One region of the Streptomyces sp. NPDC126499 genome, then DNA from elsewhere that is predicted to be linked to it. Evidence: riboswitches for the same ligand, from Rfam matches in the RefSeq annotation. Region 1 holds a riboswitch; the other holds the start of a gene.
What was found. A riboswitch is a leader RNA that binds a small molecule or an ion and turns the genes downstream of it on or off. The one in region 1 is predicted to bind cyclic di-AMP.
Positions count from the first base shown of each region.

Region 2: another riboswitch for cyclic di-AMP. It lies ahead of ABTZ91_RS21985 (transglycosylase family protein); the one in region 1 lies ahead of ABTZ91_RS09105 (LysM peptidoglycan-binding domain-containing M23 family metallopeptidase).

Region 1 covers NZ_JBEOUO010000005.1:124,940-132,288, forward strand. The annotation lists gene ABTZ91_RS09095 (SIMPL domain-containing protein) at 360-1,142, opposite strand; gene ABTZ91_RS09100 (SGNH/GDSL hydrolase family protein) at 1,377-2,141, opposite strand; gene ABTZ91_RS09105 (LysM peptidoglycan-binding domain-containing M23 family metallopeptidase) at 2,330-3,316, opposite strand; cyclic di-AMP (ydaO/yuaA leader) riboswitch at 3,321-3,475, opposite strand; gene ABTZ91_RS09110 (tyrosine-protein phosphatase) at 3,848-4,645, shown strand; gene ABTZ91_RS09115 (DUF6126 family protein) at 4,657-4,812, opposite strand; gene ABTZ91_RS09120 (helix-turn-helix domain-containing protein) at 4,832-5,470, opposite strand; gene ABTZ91_RS09125 (aspartate aminotransferase family protein) at 5,546-6,931, opposite strand; gene hpnH (adenosyl-hopene transferase HpnH) at 6,939-7,349, opposite strand, start outside.
Region 2 covers NZ_JBEOUO010000014.1:150,529-157,877, forward strand. The annotation lists gene ABTZ91_RS21975 (cytochrome P450) at 1-727, shown strand, start outside; gene ABTZ91_RS21980 (transglycosylase family protein) at 847-1,893, shown strand; cyclic di-AMP (ydaO/yuaA leader) riboswitch at 2,152-2,357, shown strand; gene ABTZ91_RS21985 (transglycosylase family protein) at 2,361-3,053, shown strand; gene eno (phosphopyruvate hydratase) at 3,319-4,605, shown strand; gene ABTZ91_RS21995 (septum formation initiator family protein) at 4,707-5,177, shown strand; gene ABTZ91_RS22000 (DUF501 domain-containing protein) at 5,259-5,804, shown strand; gene ABTZ91_RS22005 (Ppx/GppA phosphatase family protein) at 5,801-6,715, shown strand; gene ABTZ91_RS22010 (NAD(P)/FAD-dependent oxidoreductase) at 7,096-7,349, shown strand, end outside.

The DNA of each region.
Region 1 (7,349 bases):
CCGGGTGCGGGCACGTAGGCCAGGCGTAGGCGCGGCCCCGCCTGCCGGGTGCGGGCACGTAGGCCAGGCGTAGGCGCGTAGGCCGGGCGTGGGCGCGGCCCCGCCTGCCGGGTGCGGGAGCGTGGGCCGGCACCAAAACCGTACGGGCCGGGGCCGGGGCGGCTTTCGGACCGCGCAGGCCCAGGGCGGGCGGCTCAACCGTCGCGGGGCCGGGCGGCTCCCCGACCGTGCGGGCCCAGCCGGCGCCTCGCCGCGCGGGCCCCGGGCGGCTCCCCGCCGCACCGGCCCCGGACGGCACACCGACCGCACTCGCCCCGGGCCGCCCCCACCCCCGGCCGACAGCACCGCGTCCGCCGCGGTCACACCAGTTCGTAGACCGCCGTCACCGTCACGTGCTCCTCGATCTCGCCCGGTGCGAGCGGCACGCCCTCGCCGCCGTCGGCGGGGGCGCTGGGGACGGCTCCCGGGGCGGGGCGGACGGCTTCGCCCTCCGTGAGGGACACCAGTCGCCCGAGCCGGTGACCGCTGAGGCGGGCGTGCTGGGCGGCCTTCTGGTGGGCGTCGCGGTAGGCCGCCTCGCGGGCCCTGGCGCGCAGCGCGGTGGGGTCGGCCACGTCGAAGACGACGCCGTTGATCCGGCCCGCGTCCCCGGTGGCCTCGCTGACGGCGCCGACGATCTGACCGGTCCTGTCGATGTCGCGGACCTTCACGGAGAAGCCCTGTCCGGCCTGGTAGCCGGTCACCTTGCTCTCGCCTCCGCCGGTCTGCGCGTACACCGGCGACAGGGACAGGCTCTCGGTGCGGATGTCCCGGTCGGCGACGCCCTGTTCCCGCAGCGCGGCGAGGAGCGCCTTGGCCGCCGTGCTCTGGGCGGCCATCGCCTCCTTGGCGGTCTTGCGGGTGGCCTCGACGCCGACCGAGACCACGGCCACGTCGGGCGCGGCGGCGGCCCGGCCGCTGCCGCTGACCGTCACGGTGGCCGGTGTGGCCGGCCGTACGGCGGCGGGCGCCGTGGTGGCAGCGGGGGCGGCGGCGAACACGGGCGCGGCTGCGGCGCCGGCGAGCAGCAGCCCGCCGAGCGCGGCGCCCGCGGCGAGGGCGAGGGCTCCGGGACGGGCTCCGACGGGGTGACGGGACGTCATGGGCGGTCCTTTCGGCGGTGGTTGCCGTGGCGGGTGCCATGGCGGGTGCCGTGTGCGGCGCGGACATCCCACCAGCCGCCCCCGGCGGCGCCTCCGCGCCACTCCTGGGCGGGACCGATCCTTCACCTCTCCGTACCACCGGTGCCCGGGCCCGCACCCTGTTCGTCGCCGACGAGGTCCAGTCCGGAATGGCCCGTACCGGCGCGACCCGCGCCGCCCCGGCGCCCCCGCCCCCTACAGCGGCATCAGATCCGGACGCTTGGCCGCCACGTGGTCGCCCGAGCTCTCCCCGCGCAGGCGCCGGCCGATCCAGGGGACGAGGTACTCCTTCGCCCAGTGGATGTCGTCCTTGCGGACCTCCAGGGTGCCGCGCGCCGGCAGGGGCGGCCAGGGCTGCTCCGGGTCGGCCGGTACGGGCAGGCCGAGGACCTGGGCGGCGCGCATCGCGACGCGGGTGTGGCCCTCGGGTGACAGGTGGAGCCGGTCCTCGTCCCAGGCGCGGCGGTCCTGGACGGACCTGAGCGACCACAGGTCGAGGACGGGGCAGCCGTAGCGGTCGGCGATGGCCCGGACGTGCCCGTTGTACGTGGCGATCTTGCCGCGCAGGTGCTTGAGGAGGGGCACGTCGCGGGTGTCGAAGCCGGTCGTCACCATGACGGTGCCGACGGCGGACGTCAGGTCGGCGACGGCGCGCTCGAAGCGTTCGGCGACGTCGTCGGGGTCGGTGCCGGGGCGGATGATGTCGTTGCCGCCGGCGCAGAAGGTCACGAGGTCGGGGGCGAGTTCCTTCGCCCGCGGGACCTGTTCCGCGACGATCTGGTCGAGAAGGCGCCCCCGTACCGCCAGGTTGGCGTAGCGGAAGTCGTGCTCCGGCAGCTGGTCGGCGAGGAGGACCGCGAACCGGTCCGCCCAGCCGACGTAGGTCCCGTCGGGCCCGGGGTCTCCGACGCCCTCGGTGAAGCTGTCACCGATCGCCGCGTACGACCCGAATGCGTTCATGTCTCTTGATGTCGAATCGTCTGCCACGGGAGCACATCATTCCCCTCCGGGTGTGACCTACGCGACCGTAAGGAGGGGTTGACGCAGGGTGACATATGCCACCGATAAAGATTGTCCCAAGCCGGAATACGCCGGGGCCCGGCACGTGGTGTGCCGGGCCCCGGGCGGACGCGCTGTCGGACGGCGTGTCAGATGCCCACGCCGTGCTGGCGCAGGTAGGCCAGCGGGTCGATGTCGGAGCCGTAGCCCGGACCGGTGCGGATCTCGAAGTGCAGGTGCGGGCCGGTGGAGTTGCCGGTCGAGCCGGACAGGCCGATCTGCTGGCCGCCGCTCACGGACTGACCGGTGGAGACGGACAGCGAGGAGAGGTGGGCGTACTGCGAGTAGGTGCCGTCGGCGTGCCGGATGACGACCTCGTTGCCGTAGGCGCCGCTCCAGCCGGCGGAGTGGACGGTGCCGGCGCCGACCGCGCGGACGGTGGTGCCGGAGGAGGCGATGAAGTCGACACCGGTGTGGTAGCCGGAGGACCACATGGAGCCCGAGGCGCGGTACGGGGTGGAGATGCCGCCGCTGACGGGGGCGACCCAGCCGGACGACGACGAGGAAGAGGAGGAAGAAGAGGAGGAGGAGGACGAGGAGGCGGCCGTGGACGCCGAGGCGGAGGTGCCCGCGTCCGAGGAGCGCTCGCTGCCACGGGAGGCGCGCTGCCCGTCACCGGAGGACTTCGCGGGGCTCTTCGCCTTGGAGGCGGCCTTCGCGGGGGCCTTGGGCGCGGCGGCCGGGGCCTTGGCGGGGGACGTGCCGCCGAGGGTGAGCTCCATGCCGGGCAGGATGAGCGAGGGGTTGCCGCCGATCACCTGACGGTTGTCGCGGTAGAGCTTCTGCCAGCCGCCGGCGAGGTCGTGCTCGTCGGCGATCTTGGACAGGTAGTCGCCGCGGACGACGGTGTACGTCGTGGGGGCGGCCTTCTTGGTCGCCGCGGCCGGGGCCTTGGCGGGGGCCGCGGCGGCGACGGCCTGCTGCGGAGCGGCGGCCGGCGCCGCCTGCTCGGCGGCGTGCGCGCCGGTGGCGCCGATGAGCGGGAGGGCGACGACGGCGCCTCCGGCGCCGGCGGCCACGAATCCACGGGTGATCGGGTTGGCCTTGGGACGGCGGTGCTTACCCTTCGCGGGCATGGCGAATTCCTCTCCGTCGCCTGCGAGGTGAGCTGTCGGGTTCGGACTGGAGATGTCCGGCCGCGTGGTCGCGCGGCTTCACCCCGAGCCGTCCTTCGTCGAGGGATCGGCGTAGTACCTGGGTCCCCCGCTCCTGCCTTGTACGGGTGGGTGCGGATTCCGGGCGGTGGCAGGATTCGGCGGTCCGTCCGGATTGAGCGCGACGCTAGACGAGGGGAGCCGACGGGAACAAGCCACTGTTTTCGCCAGGGCCGTGATCCCGTGATATCCGACCGGAATTCCGGTCACCCTCCGTCGATGACGGTCCCTCGATTTCCCTTTCCACAAGGGAATTTGGAAAAGACGATCAGGCACGGTCCGTCACGTTTATGACGCTGCTCACGCCCGGATCCTCATCTCCCCTGCAACCAGGGCGCGTTATACCTAAACCCTCAATTCGGACAGAACGCCTATTCCTGCCCGAGGGGGTGCGTGCGGGGCCTCCCACCTGGATGATTGCCCCGGGAACCGATCTCGAGACCAGGAGCAACCGTGACGCAAGCGACGACCGAGCCCGAGCTCACCGGCGTACGCAACTTCCGCGATGTGGGCGGACTGCCGACCGTGGACGGCCGGACCGTGCGCCCCGGACGGCTCTTCCGCAGCGGACACCTGGCGCACGCCACCGCCGAGGATGCCGCCTTCCTCGCCGGCCTGGGCCTGCACACGGTCTTCGACTTCCGCAACGAGGCGGACCGGCGCGTGGAGGGGCCGGACGTGGAGCTGCCGGGTGTGCGGAACGTGAACATACCCCTGAGCGACCCGGCCGACGGCAAGGAGTTCTGGGCGCTCGTCCGCTCGGGTGACCTCGCCCAGCTGCGCGAGCTGCTCGGTGACGGCAAGGCCGCGGCCCGGATGTCCGCTTCGTACCGGAAGATGATGGTCGAGCGGACCGCCGAGCACAGCCGGATCCTGCACGCGATGGCCGAGGACAGCGTCCCCGCGCTGATGCACTGTGCCGCCGGCAAGGACCGGGCCGGTCTGTCGATCGCGGTGTCGCTGCTGGCGGTGGGCGTCGAGCGCGACGCCATCGAGGAGGACTACCTGAAGTCGAACGCGCCGCACCGCCGCTACAAGGTGCAGCGCAGCTCCACCGCCCCGGACGGCATGTCGCCGGAGGTGATGGAGCTGCTGAGCCCGCTGTTCGACGCGCGGGCGGAGTATCTGCGGGCCGCCTTCGAGACGATCGACGCGACCTGGGGCTCGGTGGACGCCTACCTCACGGAGGGACTGCGGCTCTCCCCGCAGACCCGGGAGCTGCTGCGCGAGCGGTTGCTCGACCAGGGGTGAGGGCGGGCGGCCTACTGGTTCTGGCCGCCCAGCATGAAGAGCAGGTAGAGGAAGCCGGCGAAGAGGTGCCCGGCGACCAGGTAGGCGAAGAGGCGGAGCACCAGCCCCTTGGGGAACTTGCCGGCGCCGCGCTCCTCGCCGGTGACCGGTACGGACTTCTCGGACATGGCGGTACCTTTCGGGACGTCAGCGGCGGTGCGGAGGACCGTCGCCGAGGCACAGCTCGGCGGCGGGGCTCTGCATCAGGGTGTGGACGAACAGCAGCTCCGCCCCGGCCGGGGTGGCGGCCCCGATCCGGTGCGGGGTGAGCGAGTCGAAGTGCGCGCTGTCCCCGGGGTCGAGGACATGGACCGCCTCGCCGAGCGCGAGCCGCACCCGGCCCTCCAGGACGTGGATCCACTCCTCGCCGGGATGGACCCGCACGATGTCCGCGCGGGTGGCGTACGGCACGTGCACGCGCAGGCACTGCATCGCGCGCCCGGCCCCGCCCGCCTGGCGGTAGGTCCAGCCGTCGGCCTCGACCGGCTCGGAGCGCCCGCCGCGGACGACGGGGTCGCGCTCGGGCGGCACCTCGCCGAGGAGCTCGGACACCGTCGTACCGTAGATACGGGCCAGGGCGAGCAGCATCGGCAGCGAGGGCTGCCGGTTGCCCGTCTCCAGCCGTGACAGGTGCGCCGGGGAGAGACCGGCGCGCTGGGCGGCGGCCTCCAGGGTGAGTCCGCGGCGCCGGCGCAGGTCCCGCAGCCGCGGGGCGACGTCGGGCAGCGCTTCGGGAGCGGGGCGCGCGGCGGGATCCGGGGAGCCGCCCTCGGGGACGTGGTCCATGCGTCCATTGCGCCAGGATCATGCCTCTGGGGCAAGTTTCTTGCCCCAGAGGCAAAAACTCCGGGTCCCCGCGCGCTAGCGCTGCGCGACCGCCTGCTTGACCAGTGTCCTCCCGAAGTCCCACAGCAGTCCGCCGCCGCCGTGGGCGTCGTCCATCACCGCCGTGAAGGCGGTCACGAAGCGGTCCACGTCCGCCTCGTCGATGACCAGCGGCGGGATCAGCTTGATGACCTCCAGGTGGTCGCCCGACACCTGGGTCAGGATGCGGTGGCGCTGCAGCAGCGGCACCACGACCATCTGGGCGAAGAGTCCCTTGCGGGCCGCCTGGAGCATCGTCCAGCGGCTGCGCAGGGCCAGCGAGGACGGGCGGCCGAACTCGATGCCGATCATCAGTCCGCGGCCACGGATCTCGTGCAGCAGTTCGTAGCGCGGCACGAGCTCGCGCAGCCGGCCGGCGAGCAGGTCGCCGATCCGGCGGACGTGCGCCACCGTGCCCTCGGCCTCCATCACCGAGAGCACGGCCAGGCCCGCCGCCATGGCCTGCGCGTTCGAGCCAAAACTGGCCGAGTGGACCAGCACCCGGTCCATCGACGAGTAGACCTTCTTGAAGATCCAGTCCTTGCCGAGGGTGGCGCCGACCGGCACATAGCCGCCGGAGAGCGCCTTGGCGACGCAGACCAGGTCCGGCTCGACGCCCTCCTCGTGCTGGTACGCGTAGAAGTCGCCGGTCCGGCCGAGGCCGGTCTGCACCTCGTCGGCGATCAGCAGCGCGCCGTGCCGGTGGAGGAGCTCCTGGGCGGCGCGCAGGAAGCCGGGCGGGGCCTCGTGGACGCCCTTGCCCTGGATGGGCTCCACGACGAAGGCGGCCACGTCGCCCCGCCGCAGTTCCCGCTCCAGGGCGTCGAGGTCGCCGAGCTCGATCGCCGTGTCGGGCAGCAGCGGTGCGAAGCCGTCCCGGAAGCCCTTCTCCCCGTTGACGGAGAGCGAGCCCGTGGTCAGGCCGTGGAAGGCGTGGGAGCAGTAGACGACCCTGGTCCGGCCGGTGGCGTACCGGGCGAACTTCAGGGCGGTCTCCACGGCCTCGGTGCCGCTGTTGCCGAAGAACACCCGGTCGAGGTGCGGGCTGTGGGCGAGCAGCTTCTCGGCGAGCAGTCCGGGCAGCGGCTGGCAGTCGAAGCGGGTGAGGTCGGCGAGCTGGGCGTCGAGGACGTCGTGCAGCGCCTTGCGGACGACGGGATGGTGCCGGCCGAGGCCCATGACGCCGAAGCCCGCGAGCATGTCGAGGTAGTCCGCGCCGTCGGCGTCCCAGAAGTGGGCGCCCTCGGCCCGCTCGTACACCTTGTCGAAGCCGATGGTGTGCAGCATGCGCGGCAGCTGGTGGTTGAGGTGCCGGGCGTGCAGCTCGTAGCGCTCGCCGCCGCGCTCGGCGAGCAGCGCCCTCAGGTCGAAACCGCCCGTCATGACGCGGTCACCCGTTCCCGGAGACGGTCTCGCGCATCGCCCGCAGCGACTCCCTGAGCGAGCCCATGGTGGCGAGGACGGCGGTGGGCTCGTAGCCGCAGTGCGCCATGCAGTTGGCGCAGCGCGGGTCCTTGCCGCGGCCGTACTTGTCCCAGTCGGTCTCCTCGATGAGCTCGCGGTACGTGGGGACGTAGCCGTCGCTCATCAGGTAGCAGGGGCGCTGCCACCCGAAGAGGGAGTAGTTGGGGATCGCCCACGCGGTGCAGGGGAAATCGGCCTTTCCTTCGAGGAAGTCGAGGAAGAGCGGGGAGTGGTTGAGCCGCCAGCGGCGCCGGTTCCCACCCGCGAAGGCCTTCTTGAAGAGTTCCCTGGTCTGTTCCACGCCGAGGAAGTGCTCCTGGTCGGGGGCCTTTTCGTA
Region 2 (7,349 bases), on a different contig from region 1:
GATCCGGCACGGCGGAGGGCCGCGCGGTGGGGTGGCGCGGTCGGTCAAGAAGATGCGCGGCTATCTCGCGGAGCTCATCCACCGCAAGCGGCTCGACCCGGCCGACGACCTCATCTCCGGGCTCATCAGGGCCTCGGACCACGGGGAGCACCTCACCGAGAACGAGGCCGCAGCGATGGCCTTCATCCTTCTCTTCGCCGGGTTCGAGACGACGGTGAACCTGATCGGGAACGGGGTCTACGCGCTGCTGCGCCATCCGGAGCAGCGCGAGCGTCTCCAGGCGTCGCTCGCCGCCGGGGAGCGGGGCCTCCTGGAGACCGGGGTGGAGGAGCTGCTGCGGTACGACGGGCCGGTGGAGCTGGCGACCTGGCGGTTCGCCACGCGGCCGCTGACGATCGGCGGGCAGGAGATCCCTGCCGGTGACCCGGTGCTCGTGGTGCTCGCGGCCGCGGACCGGGACCCGGAGCGGTTCGACGCGCCGGACACGCTCGACCTCGCGCGGCGCGACAACCAGCACCTCGGGTACGGGCACGGCATCCACTACTGCCTGGGGGCGCCGCTGGCCCGTCTGGAGGGGCAGACGGCGCTCGCGACCCTGCTGACCCGCCTGCCGGACCTGCGACTTGGCGTGGAACCGGAGGAACTGCGGTGGCGCGGCGGGCTCATCATGCGGGGACTTCGCACCCTTCCGGTGGCCTTCGCCCCGGAGGGCACCACCGCCCGCTGACTGACGTTCCGTCAGAAATGTGATCTTCGCGTGATCGGGGCTGCATCGGCTTGTGACTTCCGTTCGAATGCCGCTACGTTCACCCGCAACCTCAGCAGTCACGCGAAAGGCTCTTTCGTATGCGCTCCGGAAACGGACGTCACCGCAGACCCCGCCAGGCTCCCGCTCTCGTCGTCGCCGCGGGTGTGACCGGATCGGCCATGGCGCTGCCGTTGCTCGCCGCCGGTTCCGCCTCCGCCGCCGACGCGGCGACCTGGGACCGGGTCGCCGAATGCGAGTCGGGCGGGGCCTGGAGCGCCAACTTCGGCAACGGGCTCTACGGTGGGCTGCAGTTCACCCAGGAGAGCTGGGAGCGGCACGGCGGCCTCGCCTACGCCCCGAGCGCGGACCTCGCCAGCCGCGCGCAGCAGATCGCGATCGCCGACAAGGCGCTCGCCGCCGGCGACACCCAGTGGGCCACCTGCGCCCCGATCGCCGGCCTCACGAACGACGGCAAGGTGCCCGCCGTCGACCCGGGCCCCGGTGTCACCCCCAAGAAGCCCATGGGGCCCGTCCCCGAGTCCAACCGCACCGACGGCCTGCCGGCCGACACCACCACCGGCACCGGGACCGCCGCGCCCTCGGCGCCGGCCACGACCCCCGTCGCGCCGACCTCCCCGACCTCCCCGGCCGCCCCGTCGACGGGTCCCTCGACGGGCTCCCCGACGGCGCCCTCGACCGGGTCCCCGACCGCGCCCACCACCCCCGTGACCCCCGGCAGTCCCGTAACGCCCGGTACGCCCGTAACACCGGACGTGTCCGTTACGCCGGGTGCGCCGGGTGCGCCCGGCTCGCCGGGCGGGACCGCCCCCGGCACCGGCAAGCACCGGGGTGACGCCGCGACAGAAGAACCGGGCATGACGGACACGGGCTCCGAATCCGGGCGCCATGCGGCACCGGCTGACGGGGCGACGGGCGGTGTGACCGGCGACCATTCGGACAAGGCGGACGAATACACCGTCAAGCCGGGTGACAGTCTGTCGGACATTGCGCGGGAGAACGGTCTCCTCGGCGGCTGGAACGCCCTCTACGACGCCAACAAGGAGACGGTCGGCTCCGACCCGGATCTCATCCTCCCTGGTCAGAGCCTGGAACTGCTGCCCGAACCGACCGTGCTCGGGGAGTAGTTCGGGGGCTAATGTCCGTTCTGTGCGAGTGAGACATGGGTCTCTCTTGTCGAACGGGCGTGTCACGTCCGCAAACTTTGCTCGCGCCGCCGCTCACCTGCGCAAACGCCACCTGACGGGGTGCAAGTAGGGGCGATTTTCCCGGCTTGATGGTCTTTGAACTTCCCCCGGGTCTGTGTCTACGGTCGTGACCGCTCGCCACCGCGGGCCCCACCGACCGGGAACGCCGAATCCTGCCGCCGGTCGATGGGAACAGTCGTCGCGCAAGCGCCGAAGGCAGGAGCGGGGGACCCAGGTAAGTCGCCGGCCCCGGCCGCCCGAGACGGGCGGCCGACGACCGGCTTGGGGTGAAGCCGCGTGCACGTCACGCGGCCGGGCAATTCCTCCCGGGTTCCGACGGAACCGGGGAGGCCCCATCGGCCCGAACCCGACAGCTCACCTCGCAGGCGTCGGTGAGGGAGATTTCCATGCTGCTTTCCGGCAAGGGCAAACACCGTCGTTCCTCCAAGGCCACCCGCGCCGTCGCGCTCGCCGGTGCCGCCGGTGTCGCCATCGCGGCCCCGCTGATGGGCGCGTCCTCGGCCTCGGCCGCCACCGCCTCCGAGTGGGACGCCGTCGCCCAGTGCGAGTCCGGCGGCAACTGGTCCATCAACACCGGCAACGGCTACTACGGCGGCCTGCAGTTCTCGGCCTCCACCTGGGCCGCGTACGGCGGCACCGCCTACGCCCCCACCGCCGACCAGGCCTCCAAGTCCCAGCAGATCGCCGTCGCCGAGAAGGTCCTCGCGGGCCAGGGCAAGGGCGCGTGGCCGAGCTGCGGCGTGGGCCTGTCCAGCGCCTCGTACGACGGCGGCTCCGCCGAGCAGGCGCAGCCGCGGCCGGAGCGGAAGGCCGAGCAGCCGACCACCCGCAGCGAGCAGCGCACCGCGCCGAAGAGCACGGCCAAGAAGAGCGAGTCGAAGCAGACCGTCACCACCCCGACCGGCAAGAAGGTCAAGAAGGGCGACGGCGAGTACAAGGTCGTGACCGGCGACACGCTCAGCAAGATCGCCCAGGCGCACGGCGTCGAGGGCGGCTGGGAGAAGCTCTTCGAGCTGAACAAGGACGTCGTCCAGGACGCCGACCTCATCTACCCGGGCCAGCAGCTCCACCTGAAGTAGTCCGGGCGACTGCCCCCTCCCCGCGGTGACCACCCCGGCCCGGAGCGCCCTTCCCCCGTGCGCTCCGGGCCGGGGTCTGCCCTTTCCCGCCCTACCGATGAGTAGGTAGGGGGCTTTCGTCCCGGGATGCATGCCCTCGGGTCCTTTTTCGTCCCAGGGGGCGGGCGCCCGGCTGGCCGGAGGCCCCCGGGCGGTTAGGCTCTTGTCGCAAGGCGAACGAGACCTTGCCGCATGCGTCACAACCAGCGTCACATCCCAGAAGGAGATGCTCGTGCCGTCCATCGACGTCGTCGTAGCCCGGGAAATCCTGGACTCCCGAGGCAACCCCACGGTCGAGGTCGAGGTCGGCCTCGACGACGGCAGCACCGGCCGTGCTGCCGTCCCGTCCGGTGCCTCCACCGGTGCGTTCGAGGCCCTCGAGCTCCGCGACGGTGACCCCAACCGTTACCAGGGCAAGGGCGTGGAGAAGGCCGTTCTCGCCGTCATCGAGCAGATCGGCCCCGAGCTGGTCGGTTACGACGCCACCGAGCAGCGCCTGATCGACCAGGCGATGTTCGACCTGGACGCCACCCCGGACAAGTCCTCCCTCGGCGCCAACGCCATCCTCGGCGTCTCCCTCGCCGTCGCGCACGCCGCCTCCGAGGCCTCCGACCTGCCGCTCTTCCGCTACCTCGGCGGCCCGAACGCGCACCTGCTGCCCGTTCCGATGATGAACATCCTGAACGGCGGCTCGCACGCCGACTCCAACGTGGACATCCAGGAGTTCATGATCGCGCCGATCGGCGCCGAGTCCTTCTCCGAGGCCCTGCGCTGGGGCACCGAGGTCTACCACACCCTGAAGAAGGTCCTGAAGGACAAGGGCCTGTCCACCGGCCTCGGCGACGAGGGCGGCTTCGCCCCGAACCTCGGCTCCAACCGCGAGGCCCTCGACCTCATCCTCGAGGCCATCAAGCAGGCCGGCTACGTGCCCGGCAAGGACATCGCGCTCGCGCTCGACGTCGCCGCCTCCGAGTTCTACAAGGACGGCTCGTACGAGTTCGAGGGCAAGTCCCGCTCGGCCGCCGAGATGACCGAGTACTACGAGGAGCTCGTCTCCGCGTACCCGCTGGTCTCCATCGAGGACCCGCTCTTCGAGGACGACTGGGCCGGCTGGAAGGCCATCACCGAGAAGCTCGGCACCAAGGTGCAGCTCGTCGGCGACGACCTGTTCGTCACCAATCCCGAGCGCCTCGCCCGCGGCATCGAGGAGGGCTCCGCCAACGCCCTCCTGGTCAAGGTCAACCAGATCGGCTCGCTGACCGAGACCCTGGACGCCGTCGAGCTCGCCCAGCGCAACGGCTTCAAGTGCATGATGTCCCACCGCTCCGGCGAGACCGAGGACGTCACCATCGCCGACCTGGCCGTCGCCACCAACTGCGGCCAGATCAAGACCGGCGCCCCGGCCCGCTCCGAGCGCGTCGCCAAGTACAACCAGCTCCTGCGCATCGAGGAGATCCTCGACGACGCGGCGGTCTACGCCGGCCGCAGCGCCTTCCCGCGCTTCAAGGGCTGATCCGGCGGAAGCCCGGTTACCTACGTCCCCGCACCCGGTCCCGTACCGTGTGCGGGGACGTACGTTTGAACACAGGCGCGTGACACGGGGAGGCGCACGACATGGCCGTGAAGGACCGGGACCGGTTCTCGACCGCGACCCGGATCAGGCTGCTCGGCGAGCAGACCGCCGCCCGTGTCTACCGCTCCCAGACCCGCCGCCAGGCCCGCCGCTCGCGGCTCACCGGCCGCGCGGCCTTCCTGGCCCTGGTGGTCTGCTCGCTCGTGGTGGCGCTCGCCTACCCGATGCGGCAGTACGTCTCGCAGCAGGGCGAGATCGCCGACCAGGAGCGCAAGGCCGCCGAGGCGGCGAAGCGGGTCGAGGAGCTGCGGGACGAGAAGGCCCGCCTCCAGGACCCGGCCTACGTACGGCGGCTGGCCCGCGAGCACCTGCACTACGTGTTGCCGGGCGAGACCGGCTTCACCGTGAACGACCCCGACGCGGAGCACCGGCCCCGCACCGAGCAGGGCGCGACGGACCGTCCGTGGTACGACAACCTGTGGGACGGCGTGGACCGCGCCGACCGCCCCTGACGGCAGCCGTCACGCGATCCGCCAGAAGATCCGTCACGGCGTCCGCACCGACGCCCGCACCGACCGACGAGCAAGGCAGACATGGAAACGCCCCCTCCGCAGACCGAACGCACCGAGCCCACCGACGCGGACGTCGCCGCGTTCCAGGAGCAGCTCGGCCGGCCGCCCCGCGGCCTGCGCGCCATCGCGCACCGCTGCCCGTGCGGCAACCCGGACGTCGTCGAGACCGCGCCCCGGCTCCCCGACGGCACGCCGTTCCCGACCACGTACTACCTGACCTGCCCGCGCGCCGCCTCCGCCATCGGCACCCTGGAGGCCAACGGGGTCATGAAGGAGATGCAGGCCCGGCTCGGCACCGACCCGGAGCTCGCCGCCGCCTACCGCGCCGCGCACGAGGACTACATCGCGCGCCGGGACGCCATCGAGGTCCTGGAGGGCTTCCCGAGCGCCGGCGGCATGCCCGACCGGGTCAAGTGCCTGCACGTGCTCGTCGGCCACTCGCTCGCGGCCGGCCCCGGCGTGAACCCGCTGGGCGACGAGGCGATCGCCATGCTGCCGGAGTGGTGGGCGAAGGGCCCCTGCGTCACCCCGTGCACCGACGCCGCCGAAGGGAAGTCCTCGGAATGACCCGGGTCGCCGCCATCGACTGCGGTACGAACTCCATCCGCCTGCTCGTCGCCGACGTGCACCCCGCGACGGGCGAGCTGATCGAGCTGGACCGGCGGATGACGATCGTCCGGCTCGGCCAGGGCGTCGACAGGACGGGCCGCCTCGCGCCGGAGGCCCTGGAGCGGACCTTCGCGGCCTGCCGCGAGTACGCCGAGGTCGTCAAGGAGCTCGGAGCCGAGCGGATCCGCTTCGTCGCGACCTCCGCCTCCCGCGACGCCGAGAACCGGGCCGACTTCGTGAACGGCGTCGTGGAGATCCTGGGCGTCGAGCCCGAGGTCATCACCGGCGACCAGGAGGCCGCGTTCTCCTTCACCGGAGCCACCGCGGAGCTGCGCGGCGACGACCGGTACCTCGTCGTCGACATCGGCGGCGGCTCCACCGAGTTCGTGGTCGGCAACACGCACGTCGAGGCCGCGCGTTCGGTCGACATCGGCTGCGTACGGCTGACCGAGCGGCACGTCCGCAGCGACCCGCCGGCCGCCGCGGAGATCGAGGCGATCGTCACCGACGTCCGGGCGGCACTGGACCTGGCGGCCGAGACCGTGCCGATCGGCGAGGCCGACACCCTCGTCGGGCTCGCCGGTTCCGTCACGACGGTCGCCGCGATGGCGCTCGGCCTGGACGCGTACGACTCCGAGCGGATCCACCGCTCCCGGATCTCCTTCGACCAGGTCGCCGAGGTCGTCGGCCGGCTGCTCGTCTCCACGCACGACGAGCGGGCCGCGATCCCCGTCCTGCACCCGGGACGGGTCGACGTGATCATCGCCGGGGCACTCGTCCTGCTGGAGGTCATGGAGCGCACCGGGGCCGCCGAGGTGGTCGTCAGCGAGCACGACATCCTCGATGGGATCGCCCTATCCCTGGCATAGCGGGCGGCTATGGAGGGCTCCGGAGGGCGCCGACGACACACCGTCGGAAAACGTTCGTGAAGTTCTTCACAAGGAAATGGGCCCTGAGGGTGCCCCGGGAAGCTTATTTGGCACTTCTGCGGGCTCCTCAGGGCCCTTTCGCAGGTCTGGAGGCCACTTCGCTCGATGTTTCCATCGTGTGAACGCTCCCCTTGGTTCAGCGTTAAGGAAGGCTCTCCGGGCCAGTTCACAAGGGGTGAACAACGTTCGCCCGTACACCCTGGTTCCTTTGCTGGACCATGACATGGGTCACGTGGGCGGCGGAGTGTAGCAGAGGTCCCCCCGAACCTTGTGAAGGGGCGCACGAGCACCCCCCCTTGGAGGGGTGGATACTCGATGGCATGAGCACCACGGAGCGTCCCAGGATCCTCGTAGTAGGCGGCGGGTACGTAGGCCTGTACGCAGCTCGGCGCATCCTCAAGAAGATGCGCTACGCGGAGGCGACCGTCACGGTCGTCGACCCGCGGTCGTACATGACCTACCAGCCCTTCCTCCCCGAAGCCGCCGCCGGCAGCATCTCGCCGCGCCACGTCGTCGTCCCGCTGCGACGCGTCGTGCGCGGAGCGGAGGTGCTCACCGGCCGGGTCACCACCAT